Linked DNA regions of Colwellia sp. M166. The protein of the gene in region 2 interacts with the protein of the main gene of each other region in a pairwise test. Links are inferred from orthologs where the notes say so. Each region holds a gene or a part of one and is shown on either strand. Other genes may lie near its edges.

Region 1 (7,164 bases), 1.7 Mb from region 2 along the record:
CCAGTTTCGGTGAAACGCTCGTAAGCAATATTATTATGTTGATGAGCGGTAGCGACATTGGCAATTAATGCCGATTGTTGATAATCACGGCTGGTGGTCGCAATATTGGCAAACTTGCGACAAGGTGACTGCACACCATCACAAGCTAACAATAGCGCTGTGGTTAACTTAATTCCCGAACTTAACGCAATATTGACTTGCTCGCTTTGCCATTGCACATTTTCAATGCTGTCAGGAGTAAACCAAGTAATGTGTTTTTTTGTTGCTAAGGCTTTTAATAAAGCCGCACCAATAACCGACATTTCAGCGACATAACCTAGCGCGTCAACTTGTTGATGTTTTGCATATAATCGAGCTTTGCCATAATGACCACGGTCTGAAATATGAATATTTTGAATTGGCTCAGCGTATTGATACAAATACTGCCATGCTCCAACTTCAGTTAAATAAGCGGCACTACCATGTGATAAAGCTAATACCCGATCATCGAAGCTACGTGACGGATCAGTTAAGATCGGATTCGCTTCAATAATCGCTATTTTCAGTGCGGCTTGCTGCGAAGTAACTAAAGTGGATAAACTCAGTGCCATTAGTGCGCCCGATAAACCGCCGCCCGAAATAACCACATCAAAGTGCTTAGCCGTATTAGCAGTAACCTTGTCTTTATTTACGCTTGTGTTCATCGTTAACCTTTAATTTTTATACTGCTTTAGCGTTTTTTTGTTACTTTAGCCTTATTAACAACAGGCATAATTAACCCTAAGCTTATCTTTTGATCAGGTTTATCACTTTGTTTTTAATCAACTGATTTGTTTGCAATAAAAAACAGTTACTTCGACATCAGTGTTTCAATTTCTGCAATGGTTTTCGGTGCATTAACGGTTAAGTTTTCAAAGCCTGTAGGCGTTACTGCAATATTGTCTTCAATTCGTACGCCAATACCACGCCATTTTTCATCAACACTTTGATCGGTTAATGGGATATAAATACCCGGTTCAATGGTCATCACCATGCCCGTAGCAAAAGGTCGATGTTGTTCACGTTGCTGATTTGAGTGATAGTCACCGACATCATGCACATCGAGTCCTAGCCAGTGTCCTAAGCCATGAATAAAATACTTTTTGCAGGCTTTTTGTGCCAACAACTCACTTAGGTCACCGGTTAAAATACCTAAGTCATATAAGCCTTGGGTTAAAAAACCACCAACAAGACGGTTTAATTCTGCAAAGGTTTGCTGTGGTTTTATCGCCTCGATAGCAAGATTTTGACTGTCGAGCACGAGTTGATAAATTAACGCTTGTGGCTCAGTAAACTTACCACTGATTGGAAAAGTACGCGTAATATCGGCGGCATAGCCCGCCAATTCGCCGCCGGCATCAATAAGCAGTAAATCACCATTATTTAGCGCGTCATCATTATCGGTATAGTGCAAAATATTGGCGTTATCACCACCGGCAACAATAGTGCCATACGCTGGGTAACGGGCACCGTTGGAGGCAAATTCATGTAGTAGTTCTGCCTCAATTTGATATTCAAACTTACCGGCTTGGGTTTGCAACATTGCGCGTTGATGAGCAGCACCACTGATCACGTTAACTTGTCGCATAATATCAAGCTCTGCTGATGATTTGTGCAAACGCATTTCATCAATCAGTTCGCTACAATCAATTAAAGATTTTGGTGCTTTAACACCGCTGCGAGCAGACTTTCTAACTTGGCTCAACCAATTTAGCACTTGTTGTTGAAATTCAGTCAGTTCTGGTTGGCAAATCAATACTGCACTTTTGCCCGCAATTAATGGCAACAGTTGCTCATCGACTTCTGCTAAGTTAAAACAGCTATCAACTTGATAATCAATCACGGCTTGTTTTTGACCGACTCGTCGGCCATGCCAGATTTCTTGCAGTTGATCTTTCTCTCGAGAAAATAAAATACTTTGCGCAGACCTTGATTGCCCGTTTTTGACTAATGCCAAAATAGCATCGGGTTCATTAAAACCCGTTAAGTAGTAAAAATGCTTACTTTGGCAAAAGGGGTATTCGGTATCATTACTGCGGGTAACTTCTTTACCCGCCGAAATGAGCGCTATGCTGTTGGCTGGCATTTGCGCTATAAAATCGCTTCTGCGCTGACAAAATTCAGCAACAGGTAGTAGCGTGTTTTTGATCATAGTTACCAGCTCACTGTTTTTATAGTTGGTGGGTAGCTTAAAGATAAATAACTAAACGTTTTAGTCGCTAGTGCTAATGCAGCGTTGCCGAGTTATCTTTTAGCTCAGGTGCGGCACCTAATTCGGTAAAACAAAGTAAGGCAGAAATTCTGACGTATTCAGCAATTTCAAAATAGGCTTGCTCGGTGTCTTCATTTTCTTCGACTTCATCTGACAAATTGGCAATTTCACCAAAGTCGGTCAGTACTTCTTTGACATCTTCAGACAGTGTGGCATTTTTATTTTGTTGTAAACCAAAGCCTAAATTAAAACCTTGTACCCATTTACCTAGGGCATGGCCACGTTCAACAATTGAGTCGTCATCATCAGGTAGCATTAATTGAAAGCTATAAGAATCATCAAGAATTTTTTGCCAAATATCACTGTAAATATCTTTAACTAAGCTTTTAACGCTAGCAGGCAAGCCTTCGGCATTATTAAGCATGTCATTAACCATAGCGACATAATCGTTACTTTCAAACTCAAAACCTGCCGCAATTAAGCCAGTAAGCACACCATGAATTTCAGCAGCGTGCGCCTCAATACCTTCGCTAGTTAAAATTGCTTGTACAGAGGGAAAATCTAAAGTGGTGCTATCAGCCATAAAAATATCAATTCAATCGAGGTATATTGTTGACTATCTTAACATCGGCATAGCCTTGATTCCAGAAAAAAACCATAGAGATCACTTGCATAGTGTAACACTCACCGTTATAGTTCCCCCTTATGGGGTACTAAGTTTTGATTATTATTACTTTTCTTGGTATTACAGTCTGTAGTTTAGTATTTCGAGCTATTGTTTGAAAATACTAAAATAATGTTTTTGAGAATAACAACGCGATGAGCCAACACACAGTTACGATAAATGTTGCCAACAAACGATTAAAAATCGCTTGTCCTGCTGGCCATGAATCGGCTTTGTTGCAAGCAGCCGATGAAATTAATAAGCGCTTAGCTCTCGATGTGAAGAAAAGTCCTTCGGCAAAAACCCCTGAGCAAGCTTTGGTGATGATGTCGTTAAACCTTGCCAATGACTTGGTTAAAGCACGAGCTGAGTTAGAGCAAGAACGCGAAAAAATGCAAAGTAAAATTGAACTGCTACAAGCCACAATTGAACTGGCTGTTAATTCCCCTAAAAGCGCATAACTCACCCTCTCGGTATTATTCAATTTTCTAAAAATATGGTTTTTGTTTAAAGAAACTTCAATTTGTTCAAGCATTAAGCAGTCAGGTCTTACAAGTAATAAAAGACTTAATTCGGCTGACATTATTCGCTATAATAACTTCGTCTTCTGGGATGTTTGTTTGTGAACTATGTCCCTGAGCCGATAAGTTTTACCTAAGGAAGTTGATTATTAACTATTGTGCAAGCCCGGCTCGTATCGGGAAGCCTACGGTTAGCATGATATTTCCGCCCTGAACACCCGGTGTTCAGGACTATGTGAGCTGCGGCATTCTGGAAGACATTACTAATTTTTTATTGCTAACAAGCCTTCTGCTTAAAAATATCAATACTATTTCCGCACATCACTAGAAAAGCACCCAGTGTTCAGGACTATCTGAGCTGCGGCATTCTGGAAGACATTACTAATTTTTTATTGCTAACAAGCCTTCTGCTTAAAAATATCAATACTATTTCCGCACATCACTAGAAAAGCACCCGGTGTTCAGGACTATCTGAGCTGCGGCATTCTGGAAGACATTACTAATTTTTTATTGCTAACAAGCCTTCTGCTTAAAAATATCAATACTATTTCCGCACATCACTAGAAAAGCACCCGGTGTTCAGGACTATGTGAGCTGCGGCATTCTGGAAGACATTACTAATTTTTTATTGCTAACAAGCCTTCTGCTTAAAAATATCAATACTATTTCCGCACATCACTAGAAAAGCACCCAGTGTTCAGGACTATCTGAGCTGCGGCATTCTGGAAGACATTACTAATTTTTTATTGCTAACAAGCCTTCTGCTTAAAAATATCAATACTATTTCCGCACATCACTAGAAAAGCACCCGGTGTTCAGGACTATGTGAGCTGCGGCATTCTGGAAGACATTACTAATTTTTTATTGCTAACAAGCCTTCTGCTTAAAAATATCAATACTATTTCCGCACATCACTAGAAAAGCACCCAGTGTTCAGGACTATCTGAGCTGCGGCATTCTGGAAGACATTACTAATTTTTTATTGCTAACAAGCTTTCTGCTTAAAAATATCAATACTATTTCCGCACATCACTAGAAAAGCACCCGGTGTTCAAGATTATCTGAGCTGCGGCATTCTGGAAGACATTACTAACCCTGTGTCTGCTAGAAAAATATATAGATCTCATTTGCCGGTTAATAATATACTTAACAATATTGTTTTCTGTTCACTCTAAGCCGTAGTTATTTAATGCCCCCGCAAAATAAAACCCATACCAAGATAGCGATTTCAAAGCGAGACAGTCTGCAGCAAGTTAATCGTGCTGACCCTATCGGTATTTTTGATTCGGGTGTTGGCGGTTTATCTATTACGCAATGTATTCAACAGCAACTCCCTCATGAGAACTTACTTTATGTGGCGGATACCTTGAATGCCCCCTACGGTGAAAAGTCGACACAATTTATTCAACAGCGAGTTAACGAGATTGCTCAATGGTTTATTGAACGTAAAGTTAAAGCTATTGTTGTTGCTTGTAATACCGCGACCGTTAATGCCATAGATCAGTTACGTAAACACATTTCGATTCCGGTCATTGGCGTAGAGCCCGCGATAAAGCCAGCAGCAAACTTTAGTAAAAACAAGAAAGTCGCTATTCTGGTCACGAAAGCAACGGCAGAAAATCAGCGTTTTCTCACCTTAGTGGCGCAATATCGTAATAACAGTGAAGTCACGATTCAGCCCTGTCCAGGTTTAGTTGAGCTTATTGAGCAAGATAAAAAAAACTCTGTTGAATGCAAACTGATGTTGAGCGCTTATTTGCTGCCGCTTATAACCCAAGGTGTTGATACTATTGTCTTAGGTTGCACGCATTATCCGTTAGTCAAAAGCTTAATTAGTGAAATATGTGGTGACGGTGTACTCATTATGGAGACAGCACAACCCGTCACTGAGCAGTTGCAACGACAATTAGCATTACACCAGCTAATGAATAACAGTAATGACTTAGGTACAACAAGCTTTTATAGCTCTAAACATAGTGCACCACAGCAAGCGCTTTTCAGCCACATTTGGCAACGTCCATTACAATTAAAACACTATCCCTAAAAAATTTAGCGCCACAACATGAACAAAAAGTAATATTTTTTGAGATATAGGAATAAGTTTTGATATAGCTCAAAGACGTTTAGCCATCTAGGCGTAAAAAACTCTAGAAAAGCGATAGGTAAACAGTTAGAATATCGCCATTAAAGCAATTTTTGTTTTTCAATTAATTTTTACGAGGGTTTATGTCTACACACCTTTTTACTTCTGAGTCAGTATCAGAAGGACATCCGGATAAAATTGCCGATCAAATTTCTGATGCGGTTTTAGATGCTATTATTGCCAAAGATAAGCATGCACGTGTTGCTTGTGAAACCATGGTAAAAACTGGTGTTGCCATTATTTCAGGTGAAGTTACTACGTCTGCATGGGTAGATTTAGAAAGAATTACCCGTGATGTTATTTCAGAAATTGGCTACACCTCTTCTGATGTTGGCTTTGATGGTGAAACATGTGGCATCATGAATTTAATTGGCCAACAATCTCCAGAAATAGCTCAAGGTGTTGATCGCGTAAAGCCTGAAGATCAGGGCGCTGGTGACCAAGGTTTAATGTTTGGTTACGCCACCAATGAAACCGAAACTTTAATGCCTGCACCATTATACTATTCTCATCGTTTGGTTGAGCGTCAAGCTGAAGCACGTAAATCAGGTATTTTACCTTGGTTACGTCCTGATGCAAAAAGCCAAGTAACCTTTATCTATGAAGATAACAAGCCTGTCGCTATTGATACTGTTGTGCTTTCAACTCAGCATAATCCTGATATCAAACAAGAAGACTTACATGATGCGGTAATGGAAAACATTATTAAGCATGTTTTGCCTGCAGAGTTGTTAACTAAAGAGACAAAATACCATATTAATCCAACGGGTCGTTTCGTTATCGGTGGCCCAGTGGGCGATTGTGGCTTAACCGGTCGTAAGATTATTGTTGATACCTATGGCGGCATGGCTCGTCATGGTGGTGGGGCATTCTCAGGTAAAGATCCATCAAAAGTTGATCGCAGTGCGGCATACGCTGGTCGTTATGTTGCAAAAAATATTGTTGCGGCTGGTTTAGCTGATCGTTGTGAAATTCAAATTTCATACGCTATCGGCGTTGCTGAGCCTACTTCAATCTCTGTTGATGCCTTTGGCACTGGCAAAGTCTCTGAACAGCGTTTAGTTGAGCTTGTGCGTGAGCATTTTGACTTACGCCCATACGGCATCACTAAAATGTTAGATTTGCTGCACCCAATGTATAAACAAACGGCAGCTTACGGTCACTTTGGTCGCGAACCTTTCGAAATGACCGTCGGTGATGATACTTTCACAGCATTTAGTTGGGAAAAAACCGATAAAGCAGAAGCGCTACGTTTATCTGCTGGTATCTAATAAATATCGCCAAATAGCATTAATATTAAGCATAAAAAAACCGCTCATTGAGCGGTTTTTTTATAACAAATAATCGAGATAAAACAGCCTCATACCAAGTTTATTAAGTTTGTTCCCCCTCAGAAACTTAGTAAAACTGGTATTAATCTATATAAACATTCGCACTACATAGCCAACATCATATTTTCACTATCGGGTTTGATCACAAGTATATCACTAGAGATTTTATCAGTTAAAAACTGCGAACTATCGCCGAGCATTCTATTGAAGAAATGATCATGTTTACAATTACCAATAATTGTTAAACCGACATGAAGCTCATCAGCAGTTTGCGG
Region 2 (7,208 bases):
TACACCGCATGGTGGTGTATCGGCAGCACATGATCACTAGAGTACGGTAACGGTATTGAATACCACAGGAATAAAGGCTCCACTTGTGGAGCCTTTAATTTTTTCATTAACTCGCTTTGAAAAACAAATAGGCATTGTCGTGATAACCACTGCAATATGCAGTATTGAAGAATAATTTTTACATTTGGATACTAAAGAAAATAAGGATGATTATGAACCGTCATACAAAAGTAGCTTTAATGGTGGCACCGTTTCTTATCTTGGGTGGCTACATAGCGTCAGATTTTTATCTTGAAAAGCAAGCAGAGCAAACCCGGGTGTTTAAACTGGTACCCTTTGGTCATTGTGATGTGATCAATCAAAAATGTATTCTTAAATCAGGTAAATTTGAGGTTAATATATATGACAAGGCTGGGACAACTACGGTAAATTCAACTTTTCCACTTGATAGTGCTACGTTGTTTTTAGTTGATAAAAGCAATCAGGCGAGTGCATATCCGTTGGGTATGATTGATAATCCGTATTATTGGCAAAGTTCGACACCGTTACGTGAGCAGATTAGTGTGCAAGGCGAAAAATATAAATTACGTGTTATTGCCAATATTAAAGGTGGGCAATATATTGCTGAGTTTTATACTCAAACCGTTAAGTAGTGCTGTAATCTTTTAAACTGAATGCAGCTTAATATCTATAGGCATTCAATACCTTGAAGACAATGCATGACTTGTGGCGATAAATCCATATAATCTAATTATTAATATCAGTTTTAGAGAAGTTTTATGTTCCCAAATTGGCAATTAGCAGGCTTAAGTTTTGCTTATATAGGCCTATTGTTTTTTATTGCCTATATGGGAGATAAATATCGTCATAAATTAGTGCGAAAAAGCCAAGCGATTATTTATGCATTAACTTTAGGTGTCTATTGTACTTCTTGGAGTTTTTTAGGTACTACTGGGCAAGCATCAAGCAATTTTATTTCTCACCTGCCGATATATCTAGGGCCAATCATACTTTTTACTTTTGCTTGGCCTTTTATTCAGCGCATTATTCGTGTCAGTTTAAAGCTAAACCTCACTTCTATTGCCGATTTACTTGCAGCCCGATTTGGTAAATCACATAAGCTCGCTATTTTAGTCACCATAGTCGCATTAGTTGGCACTATGCCTTATATCGGCTTGCAATTAAAAGCCATTGTTTATTCTTTTCAGCAACTCCAAGCAGAACAAAGCTTAGCCAATTGGCATTTTGGTTTGGTTGTTAGTTTAATTTTAGCTGGTTTTACCATTGTTTTTGGGGTGCGTAATATTGATGTCACGGAACGTCATCCTGGGGTTATGCTCGCAATTGCCTTTGAGTCTTTAGTGAAATTATTTGCCTTTCTTGCGGTTGGTATTTTTGTTACTTATGTTTTATTTGACTCACCGATGGAAATTTGGCGACGTTCATCAGCTAATATCGAGCTCAACCAACAGCTTAACTTTCCTAATATTATGTCAATGTTTGCCATGTTAGTGATCGCCATGGCGGCTTTTTTATCTTTACCTCGGCAATTTCAAGTGATGGTGGTAGAGCTTAAAGATGAAAGAGATACTTGGCTTAGCCGGCGTATTTTTCCACTTTATTTATTAGTCTTTGCCATATTTGCCGTGCCTTTGGGCTTAGCAGGGCATTTATTGCTCGGCGACACTGTGCCATCAGATGCTTATGTTTTATTTTTACCTTGGTATCAGCAACAACCTTGGCTGACCTTATTAACATTCTTGGGCGCTATATCGGCGGCCAGTTCTATGGTGATTATTTCTTCTATCGCCTTAAGTACCATGCTCAGTAATGAGATTGTCTTTCCTTGGCTATATCGTGCCAATAAGCATAGCCACAGTCACAGTGATTACGATAATTTTCGTTTACGACTATTAACCATTCGCAAGGTGTTGGTGCTATTTGTTATTTTATTAGGTTATGGCGTATTTTTAATGGCATCGCCTGATACCTTAAGCTCGTTAGGCGAAATAGCTTTTGGTGCTTTCGCCCAATTAACTCCGGCCTTAGTTGCCGCTTTTTATTGGCGTAGAGCAACATTAACCGCGGTTTATGGCGGTATTTTAATTGGTTTTGGTGCTTGGTTGTTTCTCAATTTTATCCCACAATTTGGTGTCTACCCTAATCCTTTTGAAGGTAGTTTGCTTTCTGCAAGTTCAATGGCAAGTTTGCTGTCTTTATCGGTTAATGTTATCTCGATGTGGTTACTCTCTCACGTTAGTCGTCAGAGCGTACAAGAGCGCATGCAAGCTTCTTTATTTATGGAGTATCAAGCACCTAAAGCGCTACAGTTACAGCGCAATAAACAAATTAATGTCCAAGAGCTTGAGCTATTGGTATCGCGCTTCGTTGGTGAAAAAAAGTCGGCCATTAGTTTTGCGCAGTTTCAGCGCTTAACGGTTAAAGCTCAAATGAGTAATGTCGCTTATAACCAAAAATTACTACAACACACAGAAAATACCTTAGCAAGTGTTATGGGCGCGTCATCTGCTCGCTTGGTGTTATCTTCGGCCCTAGAAGGGCGTGATATTGCATTAGATGAAATTGCCGTGTTAGTTGAAGAGGCATCAAGTCAGCGTCAGCAATATAGTCAGGATTTATTACAAAGTGCGATAGAAAATGCCAGTGAAGGTATTTCGATTGTTGACAGTGAGTTAAACCTGGTTGCTTGGAATAAAAAATATGTTGATTTATTTGACTACCCTGCTGAGCTTATTTATCAAGGTAGCCCAGTGAGTGATTTAATTCGTTATAACGTTAAACGTGGCTTGTGTGGTGTTGGTAAGGTTGATCAACAAGTCAATAAGCGATTGACACATTTACGTAATGGCAGCCCGCATAGCTCTGAGCGAGAGCATAGTGATGGCCGAGTAATACGTATCGAAGGCAACCCCTTACCTGGCGGTGGTTTTGTTATGCTATTTTCTGATATTACTGCTTATCGTCAAGCCGAAAGAGGTTTGATCGAAGCCAATGTCGATTTGGAAACTCGCGTACTAGAGCGCACCAGAAAACTAGAACAAACCAATGATGCTTTGGCATTAGCGCGCGAAAAGGCTGAACAAGCTCACGTGAAGAAAAGTTTATATTTGAAAGCCTGTAGCCATGATCTTATGCAACCTTTAGAAGCGGCACGTTTGTTTACCTCGGCTTTAGCTAGCCAAGGTAACTTGACTGCTACACAACAACGACAAGTTGATAATATTGATCATTCCTTAAAAGTGGCCAATGATTTGGTTGCGGATTTAGCTGAAATAGCCCGTATTGAAAGTGGTAATATCAAGCCGAATATTACTACTTTTTCAGTTAAATCGTTATTTAATGATCTGGCAAAAGAGTTTTCTGCGAGTGCGGTAGAGCTTAAAGTTGAATTTTGTGTGCATAGTAACTCTTTGTGGTTGCGCTCTGATCGGAGCTTATTGCGTCGGATATTACAAAATTTAATCGGTAATGCCTTTCGCTATGCCAGCCCTGGTAAAGTGTTATTGGGGGCAAGAGTAAAAGGCGCGCTTGTTGATATTCAAGTACTAGATAACGGCCCGGGTATTCCACTTGATAAACAAACCATGGTCTTCGAACAATTTACTCAGTTAGATAATCAGCAGAGTGCATCCGCAGGAGGCTTAGGTCTAGGGTTAAATATCACCCAAAGCTTAGCTAATTTATTGGCACACCCTTTGGCGCTAAGATCGGAAGTGGGCATGGGCTGTAAATTTTCTGTTGGCGTTGAGCGAGCTCAAGCACAACAAGAAGTACTGGTGACTAAACCCGCAGTCAATGTCGGTTTAAGTGATGTCACGGTAATGTGTATTGATAATGACCCTGATGTGCTCAGCGGTATGGTTGAGTTACTGTCTGCATGGGGCTGTAATGTTTTAGCGGCGGATTCATATGACCAAGCCATAGCACTGTATGATGACCATAAAAGCGATATCGAAATATTGCTGGTTGATTATCAACTTGATTATGACTTCAATGGTATCGCGCTTATTGCTCAGTTGAGAAAACTGAGTAGAAATTATGTTCCTGCTATTTTAATTACCGCCACCACAGATAGCGATTTAGAAGAAAAAACTTTAGCAGCAGATATCGGCTTTATGCGCAAATTGGTTAAGCCTGCCGCGCTTAGAGCAATGATGAGTGCTATGTTAACGAAAAAGCTACAAGAAAAATATTTGCAATAATGCTTTAATAAGCCATTAGCTAATTGTTTTGTAGTTGCACATCAGCAATATCAAGTTGTGCAATAGCAATCACCGCTTGTGTACGATTGCGTACATCAAGTTTACGAAATATTGCTGTCGCATGTGCTTTAATGGTAGCTTCGGAAACATTTAAGTCATAGGCAATTTGTTTATTGAGCATGCCTTGGGCAAACATCATTAAAATTCGATATTGTTGCTGAGTAAGGCTTGCAACACGCTCGGCAATATCGTTATTATCTTGTGTTGGTGCTAACTCGTTATAAGCTGAAGGGGTCCAAATATTACCTAATAATACGTGTTGAATAGCATTATAAATATCTTCAACAGGGGTAGATTTTGGAATAAATCCTGAAGCGCCGTAACCCATAGCTTTATGTATGATTTCATGATCTTCGTGAGCAGAGACGATAACCACGGGAATTTGTGGAAAGTGGTTACGAACATGAATCAAGGTGTTAAAACCATGTGCGCCGGGAATATGTAAATCTAATAAAACTAAATCACTGTCATTATTTTCACTCAGCTGTTGTTCTAGTTCGGCAATGGTTTGTGCTTCTAACCACTGCGTTTGCGTTAGTTTTAATTTTAATGTGGCCAATAACGCTTGCCTAAATAATGGGTGATCGTCAGCTATTATAATTTTTTCTGGCTGAATCATGTTACTGTTTCCTGTAAAAAACCCAAGTTAAGCTTAGGTGGTTGAGTTTAATTTATTAATTAAACTTTAGGCTAGATATGCACTACTTGCAGTCTTAATCATAGTTTATTGCAGCCAAAAGAAGAAGTAGCGCGTTATAAAAATAACGCGCGACAAGCGTAACTATGCCTTTTCTGGGATATTGGCTAATACAGCGATTAATAGCTGCCAATATTGTTCAACCGTGGCTATTTGCACTTTTTCATCAGGTGAATGTGGAAATTTTATGGTTGGACCAAATGATACCATGTCCCAGTGAGGATAGGCTGTTTTGAATAAACCACATTCAAGACCTGCATGAATAACCATAATTTCAGGCACTTTATTAAAAAGTTCCTGATAAGTATCACGCACTGTTTGCATTAATGCTGAGCCTGTATCTGGTTTCCAGCCAGGATAAGCGCCTGAAAATTTAATTGCAGCTCCAGCTAACTCAAATGTCGATTTCACCATAGTTTGTGCATCTAAGCGCCCATCATCATGTAAGCTACGAATTAACGTCATGGCAACAAACTTGTTACCTTTACTGCGTATAACACCTAAGTTTAATGAGGTTTCAACAATACCTTCAATATCATCGCTCATACGTAACACGCCGTTAGGGCAGGCGTTTAGGGCACGTAAAATGCTATTCTGAGTGTCGAGTGTCCAGCATTCATCAAAAGTTTCTGGCGAAATTAATAACATTTCAATACCCGTTTCGATTGAGCCTAAAGACTGGCGTATGGTGGTTAAGTATTCTGCCAGCTTAGCTTTAAAGGCACTAACTTGAGCTTTACTAATAACAAAACTAGCATCAGCTTCACGCGGAATAGCATTACGTAAACTTCCACCATTTAATTCGGTTAAACGTAGCTCAAACTCGTTACTTGCAGCCAGTAAAAACCTCACTAATAGCTTATTGGCATTGGCTCGACCGGTATGAATATCAACGCCAGAATGGCCACCTTTTAAACCGGAAATAGATAAGTTAAAAGACTCAACATCAGCCGGTACATCCTCATTGGCAATAGCGAACATTGCTTCACCATCAAGACCACCAGCACAGCCCATGTAAATTTCACCTTCTTGCTCTGAGTCGGTGTTGATCAGTAAGTCACCTTCCAACCAACCGGCCTCAAGGCCAAAAGCACCAGTCATGCCGGCTTCTTCATCAATAGTCACCAATACTTCTAATGGGCCATGAGGCACGTCATCGCTTGCCAAAATAGCCAATGCTGATGATAAACCAATGCCATTATCAGCGCCTAAGGTAGTCCCTTCAGCAGTAACCCAATCACCATCAGCTTCAGTGATAATATAAGCTTTAATCGGGTCCACGAGAAAATCATGCTTAGTAGCAGAATTTTTTTGCGGCACCATATCCATATGTGCTTGCAAAATAACGCCCTTTCTACTTTCCATTCCAGCAGTCGCTGGTTTTTTAATAATTAAATTACCAACGGCATCTTCTTTAACGCTCAAACCTAATTCACTAGCCCAAGTTTGGATCCAAAGTGATATTTTTTGTTCGTGCTTTGATGGGTGGGGAATGCTACAAATTTGCTCGAAAATTTGCCACAGTTTATTAGGTTGTAGTTGTGCTAACTTACTCACGATGTTTCCTTAAAGGTTTCATTTGCCAATAGAAATTGGTATATAGTCGATAATGGTGTTACTTATCAGCCATTAAAAATTGCCATTGTTCATTAAAATCATTACTGGGTTTTTTGGTAAAATCAGAACGAACATACTGATTAATTTTACCTTCCGCGAAAGCCATTAAAATATTGGCTAAAGCTGGCTCTGAGATAGTAAAACCTTTACCTTCTCTGAGCTTGCGCTCGCGTAACACTTGTTTAAATTGTGATTCTAGCTTCTCAAAAAATTGATTAACCCGTGCTCGTAAACGTTCGTTTTCGCCCATTAAGGCATCACCAGCTAAAATACGGCACATGCCAGGGTTACGTTCAGCAAATATGAGTAAAACATGTAAAATATGGTGGCACCGAATAAGGGCTTCTTTATGATCAGTTAATATCAGATTGACACGAGAAAAAATCGACTCTTCAATAAATTCTATTAAGCCTTCAAACATGCGTGCTTTTGATGGGAAGTGACGGTAAAGTGCCGCTTCGGAAACGCCGACTGCAACAGCAAGTTTTGCCGTTGTGATCCGCTGTCCAGCACTCGTTTGTAGCATATGAGCAAGGCATTCTAAAATTTGTTGTTTACGATTAGGTTTTTGAGTCGCCGACATAAAACTGATTCTCTTGTTTTTGTTATAT

The links.
Region 1: the proteins of FGD67_RS10500 (region 2) and pepP interact in binary tests that used the Escherichia coli proteins (3 or more experiments, as listed by UniProt). The link is inferred for Colwellia sp. M166 from one-to-one orthologs.

Annotation. Positions count from the first base shown.
Region 1 is NZ_CP040755.1:4,037,158-4,044,321, reverse strand. What follows is about bases 1-2,821. They hold pepP (Xaa-Pro aminopeptidase), read right to left. Parts: upstream 2,171-2,821; coding sequence 830-2,170; downstream 1-829. Other genes in these bases: FGD67_RS18255 (UPF0149 family protein), read right to left, coding at 2,244-2,813; ubiH (2-octaprenyl-6-methoxyphenyl hydroxylase), read right to left, coding at 1-683. Also shown: FGD67_RS18250 (cell division protein ZapA), read left to right, coding at 3,050-3,355; murI (glutamate racemase), read left to right, coding at 4,605-5,459; metK (methionine adenosyltransferase), read left to right, coding at 5,642-6,829; FGD67_RS18230 (universal stress protein), read right to left, coding at 6,994-7,164.
Region 2 is NZ_CP040755.1:2,302,742-2,309,949, reverse strand. The notes cover bases 4,302-7,166. They hold FGD67_RS10500 (aminoacyl-histidine dipeptidase), read right to left. Parts: upstream 6,538-7,166; coding sequence 5,065-6,537; downstream 4,302-5,064. Other genes in these bases: slmA (nucleoid occlusion factor SlmA), read right to left, coding at 6,596-7,166; FGD67_RS10505 (response regulator transcription factor), read right to left, coding at 4,302-4,902. In the rest of the region: FGD67_RS10520 (sodium:solute symporter family protein), read left to right, coding at 1-40; FGD67_RS10515 (hypothetical protein), read left to right, coding at 213-653; FGD67_RS10510 (PAS domain-containing hybrid sensor histidine kinase/response regulator), read left to right, coding at 780-4,223; more of FGD67_RS10505, read right to left, coding at 4,243-4,301; more of slmA, read right to left, coding at 7,167-7,180. UniProt on the Escherichia coli protein: Dipeptidase with broad substrate specificity. Requires dipeptide substrates with an unblocked N-terminus and the amino group in the alpha or beta position.